DNA from 3 places in the Helicovermis profundi genome. Region 3 is predicted to be linked to each of the others. Evidence: riboswitches for the same ligand, from Rfam matches in the RefSeq annotation. Region 3 holds a riboswitch; each other region holds the start of a gene.
What was found. A riboswitch is a leader RNA that binds a small molecule or an ion and turns the genes downstream of it on or off. The one in region 3 is predicted to bind glycine.
Positions count from the first base shown of each region.

Region 1: linked by a shared signal. The riboswitch ahead of AACH12_RS02435 (ACT domain-containing protein) and the one ahead of AACH12_RS05330 (GrdX family protein) in region 3 are both predicted to bind glycine.
Region 2: linked by a shared signal. The riboswitch ahead of gcvT (glycine cleavage system aminomethyltransferase GcvT) and the one ahead of AACH12_RS05330 (GrdX family protein) in region 3 are both predicted to bind glycine.

Region 1 covers NZ_AP028654.1:558,770-563,041, forward strand. The annotation lists gene AACH12_RS02420 (nucleotidyltransferase family protein) at 1-523, opposite strand, end outside; partial or broken gene AACH12_RS02425 (Rdx family protein) at 596-802, opposite strand; gene AACH12_RS02430 (PFL family protein) at 976-2,334, opposite strand; gene AACH12_RS02435 (ACT domain-containing protein) at 2,345-2,614, opposite strand; glycine riboswitch at 2,727-2,819, opposite strand; gene AACH12_RS02440 (HD domain-containing phosphohydrolase) at 3,095-4,272, shown strand, end outside.
Region 2 covers NZ_AP028654.1:500,938-505,209, reverse strand. The annotation lists gene gcvPA (aminomethyl-transferring glycine dehydrogenase subunit GcvPA) at 1-328, opposite strand, end outside; gene gcvH (glycine cleavage system protein GcvH) at 399-776, opposite strand; gene gcvT (glycine cleavage system aminomethyltransferase GcvT) at 889-1,995, opposite strand; glycine riboswitch at 2,410-2,512, opposite strand; gene AACH12_RS02140 (IS1634 family transposase) at 2,843-4,272, shown strand, end outside.
Region 3 covers NZ_AP028654.1:1,230,008-1,234,279, forward strand. The annotation lists gene AACH12_RS05320 (Na/Pi cotransporter family protein) at 1-392, shown strand, start outside; gene AACH12_RS05325 (DegV family protein) at 431-1,270, shown strand; glycine riboswitch at 1,405-1,507, shown strand; gene AACH12_RS05330 (GrdX family protein) at 1,657-2,064, shown strand; gene trxB (thioredoxin-disulfide reductase) at 2,100-3,047, shown strand; gene trxA (thioredoxin TrxA) at 3,201-3,518, shown strand; gene AACH12_RS05345 (glycine/sarcosine/betaine reductase component B subunit) at 3,566-4,272, shown strand, end outside.

The DNA.
Region 1 (4,272 bases), 670 kb from region 3:
TTTTTTTTATGTTTTCAGGTATATTTTGTTCGAGCATTTTTTTTAAAATGCTAATATGTTGAGATTTATTTATTGATAAGTACTTTTCAATCATAGCGACTTTTGCTTCTCTATTTTTCATAAGTTGATATAAAAGATACCATTCTTCTAGAGATGTCATAGGAATACTAATACCATTTATAATATGAGATTTTGTAATCGATGATTTATCAAAATTATATTCGAATACTTCTTTTTCTAAATTAATACGAAGCCCTGAAATCACATCAATATCAATGCCATTAATAACATACTCGTAAAAATACCTTGATGAATATGAAGCAGACTTTTCCCATTTGGATTTTGTACCAAGTGATTTTAGTATTATATCAGCTTTTTCTATATCATCTAAAGAAATAATAATATCGATGTCATTTGGTTTATCGACTAGTCCATGGATACACAAAACCATTGAAGAACCAATAGCCCATGTAATATTAGCTTCGTTTAGTTTATCTGCTATTATTGATAATGTAGTAAACATTTTAATCACTCCCAAAAGTTTATAGAAAAATTAAATGATAAGAGAATTAATCTTTTTTAAAAAAGTAGTCTGTTAAAAAAGATTTTCGTGATTTAATTTATTTCTAACCATAGACTCAACTTCCGAAAGTCCAGGATAATCACCTTTTTCAAACTTAGAAAAAATTTTTTCGCTGTTAAAATAAACATCATAAATGCCACCTTCAGATGGAACTAATTTAACAGAAGTTATGTGTTTTTTATGTTCATTAAGAAGTCTTTCAGCTAGGCTCACGGCCCTCCCTAAATAACCTCATGATGTGCAGTATTCAATGGTAATAGTGTTATTCATAGAAACTCCTTTGTATAATAATTGTAAACTTAAAAATAATACTCTTTTATTAAAATTATATCATAATGATATAGCTTTTTTGTTTTGAGTTAAAGATAATTTTAAATTTTAATTGAAAATTATCAATTTTTAAAGCTATGAATAGGTGCAGGGATTCTACCACCTCTATTAACGAAATCTTCACTGGAAAATGTATTTACTTTCATGATAGGAGCCGTTCCAAGTAGCCCACCAAATACAGCTTCATCTCCCAGTGATTTTCCGTAAACAGGAATTATTCTTACTCCAGTTGTTTTATTATTAATCATGCCTATAGCAGCTTCATCTGCAATAATTGCAGAAATTGTACTTGACGGTGTATCTCCAGGTATTGCAATCATATCAAGACCAACAGAGCAAACACAAGTCATGGCTTCAAGTTTTTCTATAGTAAGTGATCCTTTTTTTACAGCTGCAATCATACCCTCATCCTCACTCACTGGTATAAATGCTCCACTAAGTCCTCCAACATGCTTTGCTGCCATAACTCCACCTTTTTTTACCGCGTCGTTTAAGAGTGCAAGAGCTGCTGTTGTTCCGTGTGCACCAACAACTTCAAGTCCAAATTCTTCAAGTATTCTTGCAATACTATCATTTACTGCAGGAGTAGGAGCAAGTGATAAATCGATTATTCCAAAAGGTACATTTAATTTTTCTGAGGCTTCATTTGCTACAAGTTGTCCAATTCGGGTTATTTTAAAGGCAATTTTTTTAATTGTTTCAGATACTATATCAAAAGAATCTCCTTTAACTTTTTCAAGTGCTGTTTTAACTACTCCAGGTCCACTAATGCCAACATGTATAACACAATCAGGTTCAGATACTCCGTGAAATGCCCCTGCCATAAATGGATTGTTTTCAGCAGCATTTGCAAATACAACTAATTTTGCACATCCAATGCTATTAGTGTCTTTAGTTAGATAAGCGGTTTCTTTTATAACTTTACCCAAATCTTTTACTGCATTCATATTAATTCCAGCTTTCGTTGTTCCTACGTTTACAGATGAACATACAATATCAGTAGATGATAAAGCCATTGGGAGTGATTTGATAAGAATTTTATCACCTTTCGTATATCCATTTTGAACAAGTGCCGAAAATCCTCCAATAAAATCTACTCCAACTTTTTTTGCAGCTTTGTCTAATGTTTTAGCATATTCAATATAATCTAGATCGTTGCTTGATTGCGCTATTAGAGAAATTGGTGTAACAGAAATCCTTTTATTAATTATTGGGATTCCATATTTTTCTTCAATTTCCTCGCCAACTTTAACTAAATTTTTTGCATATGTCGTAATTTTATTATATATTTTTTCTCTTGATTTTTTACCATCACTATCACAGCAATCCAAAAGTGAAATTCCCATTGTTATTGTTCTTATATCAAGTTTTTCTTTTTCTATCATACTTATAGTTTCAAGAATATTATTAAAATTATTCATATAGCCTCCTTTATATTTTATGCATTGCAGAAAAAATTTCTTCGTGTTGCACCTTTATGCTTAGTTCAAGTTTTTTTGCTGAAATAGATAAATCATTTTTAAGTTTTTTAAACTCAATTACCATATCTTTAAGATCCACTAGCATAACCATTGTAAAATATCCATTAACAATTGTTTGGTTTATATCTAAAATATTGATAGAGTGATCAGTTAAAATTGCTGAAATTTCTTTGATAATTCCTTTTTTATCCATTCCTAGTACTGAAATAAATGCATTCATAAAAATCTCCTTTTTGTGTTAGAAAACAGAAGAAGGTACAAAAAACAAAATGAGACTAAAACTTAGTCTCATAGAAAGCGTTATACGTATAAAAAGAATTATCTTTTTATAAAATGTTTCCTCTGTCCCTTGTACCTGAGAGTTTCACTGTAAAAACAGCTTTCCCCTTCGGTGCTCATAAATGAGTCTCTCCAGAGGTTCGTCTAATAACGGTCTTACTAATTCGTAATTCCACTACCTTCATCCGAGCCATATTAATTTAATAATGATGTTATCATAGAAAATTGATAATTGTCAAGTATAATTAAAGAAAAATAAAATTATTACAAATAGTAATAATTTTATTTAAGAAATCAAGCAAAAAAATGTATAAATAATTATTGTAAAGGTTAATTTTTAAAGGTATAATTAATCGATTTGAAACAAGAAAATTTACATGTTTATTCTATTGAAAAGTGTATAAAGGGTGTGGAGATAAAGATGAAATTAAAAAGTAAATTGATTGTAATAGCTATTGTAATTTTATTTATTTTAACAGCTGTAGCATATAAGGGCATTAGCTCAATTAATAAAGCAAATAATAATTTAAATACGTTTTACGAAGATAGATATATTCCAAATCAAATTTTAACTGATATTCAAAAACAAGTATTTTATATGGAATTGAATTTACAAAAAATGGTGTATGAAAAAAAATCTTCTTTAACGGTTGATGATTCTAATGCTGAATGGAAAGCTATTGCTGAAAGTATTCAACTAATTAATAGATTAATTAAAGAATATAAGAACAAATATTTAGTATCAGATGAAGTCCAAGTACTTAAAAAAGTTGAAATTTTAAGCACCGAGTATGAAAACATATTAAATGAAATTTTTTACTATAGGGAGTATAAAGGTGCAGATATATTAATATCTAAAATTGAGTGGTTAACAAAACTTAGTGAAAATTATATAAATGAATTAGAAACTATAAACATTGATATTGCAAAAAAACTTAAAAATGATAGTAATGCTAGTGCAGTAAAATCAAGAAATGTTTTACTTTTTTTATTATTTATTGTTAGCATTATTTTATTAATTCTTTTTATTTTGATTGATAAATTTACAAAGAGAAGAATAAGTTTGGAAAAGAAAATCTCAGAGGAATCAATTTCTATTGTTTCGAATATTCTAGAAATGCATGATGAATACACTGAAGGACATTCTAAAAGTGTAGCCAATATTAGCAGGTTAATTGCTGAAAAGTTGGATTGTAAAGATTGTGAAAACGATTATATTTATATAGCAGGGCTTCTTCATGATATTGGAAAAACATTTATTGGTGTCGATATATTAAATAAAAAAGGAAAATTAAATGATGAAGAATATGACGAAGTAAAAATGCATACTATTAAAGGTCATGATATATTAATTAGGACAAGTGAATTAAAAGTAATTTCAAAATACGTACTTCACCACCATGAAAGGTGGGATGGAAAAGGGTATCCAAGTGGACTTAAAAAAAGTGAAATTCCTTATGTATCAAGAATTTTGGCAGTTGCTGATACTTATGACGCAATGACAAGCAATAGGTCATATAGACAAAAACTTAGTAAAAAAGAAGCGCTTGATGAAATAGTTAAAAACGCTTGGACGCAGTTTGATCCCAATGTTGTAAA
Region 2 (4,272 bases), 730 kb from region 3:
TTCCTTGACTTATCTCTGGTTGGTAAGGTGTATAAGCAGTAAAAAATTCACTTCTTGAAGCCATATGTTTTACAGTCGTTGGAACAAAATGATCATATGCCCCTGCGCCTAAAAAACACACTAACTCATCTAAGCTTTTATTTTCATCACCTAATTTTTTTAATATATTTGTAACTTCAAGTTCTGATTTTGAAGGTTCTAAATTAAGTTCACCACTAAATCTAATTTTTTCAGGAATATCTACAAATAAATCATTTATAGACTTTGCTCCAATATCGCTAAGCATTTCTTTTACGTCAGATTCAGTATTAGGTATATATCTATGCACTATATCACTCCTTTTATAATTCAAAGAGAGCTAATGCTCTCTTTGAAGTCAAGAATTTACTAGGTTAGTATTATTTTGAACAAAATTCTGTGTATTTAGTTGAATCCATTAATCCATCTAATTCTTCTTTATTTGATAATTCAATTTTATACATCCAACTTCCAAATGCATCAGAGTTAACTCCTTCTGGAGCATCTAGTAAATCTTCATTCACTTCAATTACTTTTCCCGAAACAGGAGTAAATGAATCCGAAGCAGCTTTTACTGATTCAACAACACCAAAAACATCTCCAGCAGCTAATTCATCATCAACTTCTGGTAATTCTAAAAATACAATATCTCCAAGTTCATGTTGTGCAAAATCTGATAATCCAATTGTAGCTACATTTCCTTCAACTTTAACCCACTCGTGATCCTCTGCGTATAATAAACCTTCAACAACTTTCATTAATAATACCTCCTAATATTTTTGTTTAAATTTTTTACTCTATTATGTTAATACCACTTTTATGATATTAAAAACTAAAAATTTATAAGATTACTTAGTATAATTTATTTATCTATTTTTTATAACTTTTTTTGTATGCTCTTTTTGCTGTAACTATAGCTTTAACTGTTTTCTTTCTAATTTGAATTTCAATCTCTTCACCTTTTACAGCATACTCAGCATCAACAATTGCAATACCTACACTTTTACCTACTGAAGGAGAATTGTATCCTGTTGTTACAAAGCCAATTTCTTTTCCATTTTTTAACACTTTATATTCATGTCTTGCAACTGGTCTTCCTTCGATTTCAAAACCAATTGTTTTTCTTTTAAGACCTTCTTCTTTTTGTTTAACTAATGCACTTTTTCCAATAAAATCATCAGTATCAAGTTTAACAAAGAAACCAAGTCCTGCTTCAAGTGGTGAAATATCTTTGCTCATTTCGTTTCCATAAAGAGGAAGTGCAACTTCAAATCTAAGTGTATCTCTACAACCAAGACCACAAAGTTTTAGACCATAGTCTCCGCCTTTTTCAATAATTGCGTTCCATACTATTGTAATTTTATCATTTGGCGCATAAATTTCAAAACCGTCTTCACCAGTATAACCTGTTCTAGAAACAATACATTCAACGCCTGCAATAACTACAGGATTTTCAAAGAAAAAGAATCCAATTTCACTTAAATCTTTATCAGTTAAATTTTGAAGCAATTTTTCAGCTTTTGGTCCTTGAAGTGCAACTTCAGATGTTTCAGTTGAAATATTTACTAATTTAACTTCAAATTTTTTCACTACTTCTTGCATCCAAGCAAAGTCCTTTGCTACATTTGATGCATTTATTACTAATAAATATTTTTCAGTATTATATTTATAAACAAGTAGATCGTCTACAATTCCACCATTTTCATAGCACATTTGTCCATATATAACTTGTTTTTCCTTCATAGTTTTAACATTGTTTGTTACTAAGTATTGAACGAAAGCTTCAGCGTCTTTTCCATCAACTGTTACTTCACCCATATGAGAAACGTCAAACATACCACAATCATTTCTTACAGCTTCATGTTCAACAACTAACCCTTCGTACTGAATGGGTAATTCCCATCCTGCAAAATCAACAATTTTGCCACCATTTTTAACATGTTCTTCATATAAAGCCGTTCTTTGTAAATTACTCAATTTGTAACCCCCTCGTCAATTGTTTGTTTCTAAAAAACTTTATCCGATGCCTTAGAGTTCTAATACCCCCACTTCTTAAAAAAGTGGTGGATAAAGAACTCTAAAAAGGCCCTGGATTATGTTTTCTAAGATTCAGTGGCAGTAAAAACTCTCTCTGAATCCAAGAAATTCATTTATCAATAATACCGCCAAATTGACGGTTTTACTTTTAATATTTAAGTCACTTTAGTTTATATACCCATTAATTAATTTTATACTAATAAAATAGTAAATTCGTAGAAATTGTTTCTCACTTTACAATGTTACCTATTTAACAAAAACAAAAAAGAAGGTCAGCTTTAGCCTAACCTTCTCTGTTTTCTTTGCCTGAGAGATTTACTCCTTCGGCGCCAATTAAATGACTCTTCAGAGATCCATCATATTATGTTCCATTTGCCTGAAAGGTTCTAAATGTTTTTGGCAAAACACTCATTGCATCTTCGGCTATCTATTTAAAGATATCTCACAAAATAATCATTTGGATTCAAAATATTTTTATTTTATATTACATTATCATAATATATTATTATTATTAAGATTTCAAGGGTTGTTATTCTATTAACGGTAAACACGGAAGTTTGACAGTTGCATAAACAAAATTCTACCTCAAAGCCAATTATAGGCTTATTTTTTTGTCAAATTTTCCGTTTTACTATTGCGTAGTTTGTCGCGGAAGTTTGACAGTTGCATAAACAAAATTCTACCTCAAAGCCAATTATAGGCTTATTTTTTTGTCAAATTTTCCGTTTTACTATTGCGTAGTTTGTCGTATTGTGGTATAATGTAAGGAACAGGAGGTATTATGCTTATGAGACTTTCAACTTCTAAATCAAAAAATGCTACTTCACTTTACGTTATTAAAGATATTACTATTAAAAATAAACGAACAACTAAAATTGTAGAAAAACTTGGTACTGAAGCACAATTACGTGAAAAATTAAATGGACAAGATCCTTATGAATGGGCAAAAAAATATATAAGTGAACTTAATAAAAAAGAAAAAGAAAATAAAGTTGAGATTATTGCTAAATTTTCTGAAACTAAACAAATACCAATGGATTCTAAGGTTCATTTCAATGGTGGATATCTTTTTTTACAAGATATTTATTATGATTTAGGCCTTCATAAAATTTCAAAGCAAATTTCTGATAAATATAAATTTTCTTTTGATTTAAACAGTATTCTTTCTAGACTCATTTATACTAGAATGCTTAATCCGTCTTCTAAGCTTTCTTCTTTTAAAGCCTCTAATGACTTTATTGAACAGCCTAATTTTGAATTACAGCATATTTATAGAGCTTTAGAAATAATTTCTAAAGAATCTGATTTTATTGAATCAACTGTTTATAAAAATAGTTTAAAATTATCTAAAAGAAATACAAAAGTGCTTTATTACGATTGTACAAATTATTTCTTTGAAACTGAAAAAGCCGATGGGTTAAAACAATATGGACTTTCCAAAGAACATCGCCCTAATCCAATTGTACAAATGGGATTATTTATGGATGGGGATGGCATACCACTTGCATTTTCTATATTTGATGGAAATAAAAATGAACAGCCAAGTTTAAAACCACTAGAAAAGCGCATATTATCTGATTTTGATTTATCTAAATTTGTTGTATGTACAGATGCAGGATTAGCATCTAATACCAATAGAATATTTAATAATAAAAACGATAGAGCTTTTATTGTTACACAATCATTAAAAAAGCTTAAAAAACATCTTAAAGATTGGGCTCTTGCCCCAAATGGATGGCATTTATCAAATGAGACAAAAAATATTAATTTAGAAAATATAGATCATTCTTCAAACAATAAAGCTATTTATTACAAAGAACGTTGGATAAATGAAAATGAATTACCACAAAAATTAATAGTAACATATTCACCAAAATATAGAGCTTATCAAGAGTACATTCGAAGCACTCAAATACAACGTGCAGAAAAACTTGTTAAAAAACCTTCTAGTATCAATAAAAAGAAACAGAATGATCCAAAGAGATTTATAGATTCTATTCACTGCACTAATGAAGGTGAAATCGCTGAAAAACAGGTACTTACAATAAATAGAGACACTATTTCTGATGAAGAAAAATATGATGGATTCTACGGAGTATGTACAAATCTTGATGATAATGCTGAAACAATTATTAAAGTAAATAAAAGAAGATGGGAAATAGAAGAATCATTTAGAATTCTAAAAACTGAGTTTAAAGCAAGACCAGTATATTTAAG
Region 3 (4,272 bases):
ATGGACTTTTTTCTACTATAAATGATATTGAAAGAGTGGGTGATCATGCAGATAATATTGCTGAACTTTCTATTGAAAAAGGAGAAAAGTTTTTAGCGTTTTCCGATTCAGCGATAGAGGAACTTAAAGATATGAGTGAAAAAACAATTTTATCCTTTTCTGATTCATTGACATGTTTAAAGGAAGCTGATATAAAACTAGCGCAAAAAATTATTGAAAGAGAAGGAGAAATTGATGTGCTAGAAAAAACATTGAGAAAAAAACATATCAAAAGACTAAGCGAGAGGAAATGTCAAGCAAATTCAGGTGTTATATTTTTGGATATCATTAGCAATTTAGAGAGAATTGGTGACCATGCTTCAAATATTGCTTATGCTGTAATTTATGAATAGAAATTATAAATAAATTAATATTGCAATTGGGGGAGAAAATGAGTATAAGAATAATCACAGATAGCGTATCGGATATTCCAAAATCTATTTCAAATGAGTTAAATATAAGAGTAGTACCTCTTAGTGTTAATTTTGAAGATAAAGTATATAAAGATGGCGTAGATATTAATAACGAAGAGTTTTTTAATAAATTAATATCTTCTAAAAAACTACCAAGAACTTCGCAAGTTACGCCAGGTGAATTTATTAATGTTTTTAAAGAAGAATTATTAGAACATGAATTTTTAATTGTAATTTTAATGTCATCTAAATTAAGCGGAACATATAATGCGGCGATTAAGGCTAAAGAGTATATTAATAGTGATAAAATTGTTATAATAGACTCAAAAGCAATAAGTTTTGGATACGGAATGATCGTTATTGAAGCTGCTAGAATGGTGATAAATGGTAAATTAGAAGTAGAGGTAATAGATAAAATAAAGTATATGGTCAGGAATATGCAATATTTTTTTGTTGTAGATACTTTAGAATACCTTCTAAAAGGTGGTAGATTATCTAAAACTGAAGCCGTTATTGGTAAAATATTAAATGTTAAGCCAATTATTACAATAGTTGATGGCCAGTTGAAAGCTATTGATAAAGTTCGGGGAAGAAAGAAAGCATTTAAATGGATTTTCAATTGGATAGACCAAAATAAAATTGATTTATCTGATAAACAAATTGGTATTTATCATGCTACTAGTAAAGAAAATTTAAATATATTAAGAAGCGCTATTGAAAAAAATTATACGTTTAAGGAAATAATTGAATCTGAAGTAGGTTCAGTAGTTGGAACTCATGCCGGACCGGGATGCCTTGCAATAAGCTTTTTAAAATAATATATTTTTATATAGTATTTGATAAAAAAGTATCAATTGATAAAAAAAAGTATTGCATTTGGATTTTTTATGCTATATAATCAACATGTAAGTAGACAAAATGTTAACAAACGTTAACATATATGTACAATCGGATGAAGAATCAGGGAGAGAATCATTTAATTGATCGCCGAAGGAACAAATCTCTGCTATGCCAGTAGTGATGAATTTCTCAGGCAAAAGGACCGGATTTTGACGATACTCTGAAAAGTCTTTTAATAGACACCGAAGGGGCAATCTTTGAAAAAAGAGAATCTCTCAGGTTACTATAACAGAGGAGAAACGGCATTTATGCTGTTTCTCCTGTTTTTGTTTTTGTTTCTATATTTAGGATTGGATGTGTGTGTATGAAATATGTAATTATTACTAATAATAAATTAGTAAATGAGTATTACTTAAACGAAATTAATTTCAAAAATTTAGAAAAAATAATTTTTATGGAAACTGCTAGTTTTATTAATGTTCTTGAATTTGCAAGAGATAGTATTCATAAAGGTCATAAATTACTTACTCATCCTTTAACGGGTAGTGTTAAACCATACGAAACACCATTTAAATCAGTTGTCATTTCGAGTGAAACAACTGAAATGGATTTCGAATCGCTAAATATTATTGAAAATAGTATTGAAGTTACAAAAAAATTTCTAAGAGATTACAAGCCAAGAAATTTAAAGGAAAAGCATTTAAAAGATTTTATGATTATTGATAAAAGTTTAATTGATAGTGGTATAGAAAGTATTAATCAGGTTTATTAAATTTTAAGACCAAATTTTTAAGGAGGAACTTTTAAGTGGAAAAAATATTTGATGTTGTAGTAATTGGAGCAGGCCCTGCTGGACTTTCAGCTGGTTTATATGCTGCTAGAGCAAAGATGAATGTGTTAGTTTTAGAAAAAAGCAGAACAGGTGGACAAATTGTAACTACTGAAGAAGTTGCAAACTATCCTGGTTCAATTCCAGAAGCTACTGGTCCAAGTTTAGTAGCTAGAATGGTAGAACAATGTGAAGAATTTGGAGCTGAAATTTTAAAAGATTCAGTACTTGATATAGATCTCGATTCGGATATAAAAATTATAAAAACAAATAGTGGTAAAAATATAAAAACGAAATCTGTTATTATTGCAACAGGTGCTTCACCTAGAAAACTTGACTGTCCAGGTGAGAGCGAATTAACTGGTAAAGGAATTTCATACTGTGCTACATGTGATGCTGATTTTTTTACTGATTTGGAAGTTTACTGTATTGGCGGCGGCGACACTGCTCTTGAAGAAGCTATGTACTTAACTAAGTTTGCTAGAAAAGTAAATGTTGTTCATAGAAGGGATGAGTTTAGAGCTGCCAAATCAATTGTTGAAAAGATAAAAGCTAATGATAAAATCAATTTAATTTATGATTCGGTTGTAGAAGAAATTAAAGGTGATGGAATTGTTGAATCTTTAGTACTTAAAAATAAAAAAACTGGCCAACTAACTGAGCATCTTGCAGATGAAGAAGACGGAACTTTTGGTGTATTTGTGTTTGTTGGTTATATTCCACAAACTGAATTGTTTAAGGGCAAAGTAGAACTTGATGAAAGAGGATATTTTTTAACTGATTCTGATATGAAAACAAATATTGAAGGTGTGTTTGCTGCAGGAGATGTGAGACAAAAGTCATTAAGACAGGTAGTTACAGCAACTGCTGATGGTGCGATAGCCGCGGTACAAGCTGAAAAATATATTGAACATAAATTTAGCTAAACTATTAGGCATTCTTCATTAGAGTTTAATAGTCCTAGGAAGAATGCTTATTTTATTATTACAAATGTTAAATTTATAACTACATTTTATTGCTATTTTTTCAAAAAATTTATAGCAAAATATTTTAAGAACGTTATTAAAAAGGAGGTAAAAATGTTAATTTTATCAAAAGATAATTTTAGTGAAGAAGTTTTAGAATCAAGTGGATTAACTCTTGTTGATTATTGGAGTGATTCATGTGAACCATGTAAGGCGCTTATGCCAGATGTAGAGGTTCTTTCAAATGAGTATGAAGGAAAAGTTAAGTTTTGTAAACTGAACACTACTAAAGCTAGAAGACTTGCAATTTCACAAAGAGTTTTAGGACTTCCAACTATTGTATTATATAAAGATGGTCAGAAATTGGCTGAAGTTACAAAAGATGATGCTACAAAAGATGGTATCAAAAAAATGATTGAAAGTAATTTGTAAAAGTTTTTAACCAACCACTTGGTTGGAATAAAGAGGAGGTGAACCTTTTGCGTTTAGAGATTGGTGAAATTTTAATTAAAGATGTACAATTTGGTGAAGTATCAAAAATTGAAAATGGAACTTTATATGTAAACAAAGAAGAAATAATCAAGTTGGCAAGTGAAGATGAGCATTTAAGTAAAGTAGATGTTGATTTAGCAAGACCAGGTGAAGAGGTAAGAATAACACCTGTAAAAGACGTGATTGAGCCTAGAGTTAAAGTCGAAGGCAAAGGTGGTATTTTTCCTGGAGTGATTAGTAAAGTTGATACTGTAGGAGAAGGAAGAACTAACGTACTAAAGGGTGCTGCAGTTGTTACTTGTGGTAAAATTGTCGGATTCCAGGAAGGTATTATTGATATGACTGGAGTTGGCTCTGAATTTACACCGTTTTCAAAATTAAATAATGTAGTGGTAATTCTTGAACCTAAAGAAGGAATTGAACCATACCAATATGAAGCTGCAGCAAGAATGGCTGGACTTAAAATAGCAACATATTTAGGTGAATTATCTAGAGAATTAACTCCAGATAATATTGAATCTTTCGAAACAAAACCAATGTTTGAGCAAGCAAATGAATATCCAAAATTACCAAAGGTAGGCTATGTTTATATGCTTCAAACTCAAGGTTTACTTCATGACACTTATGTTTATGGAGTGGATGCAAAGAAGATTGTACCAACAATTCTTTATCCAACAGAAATTATGGACGGAGC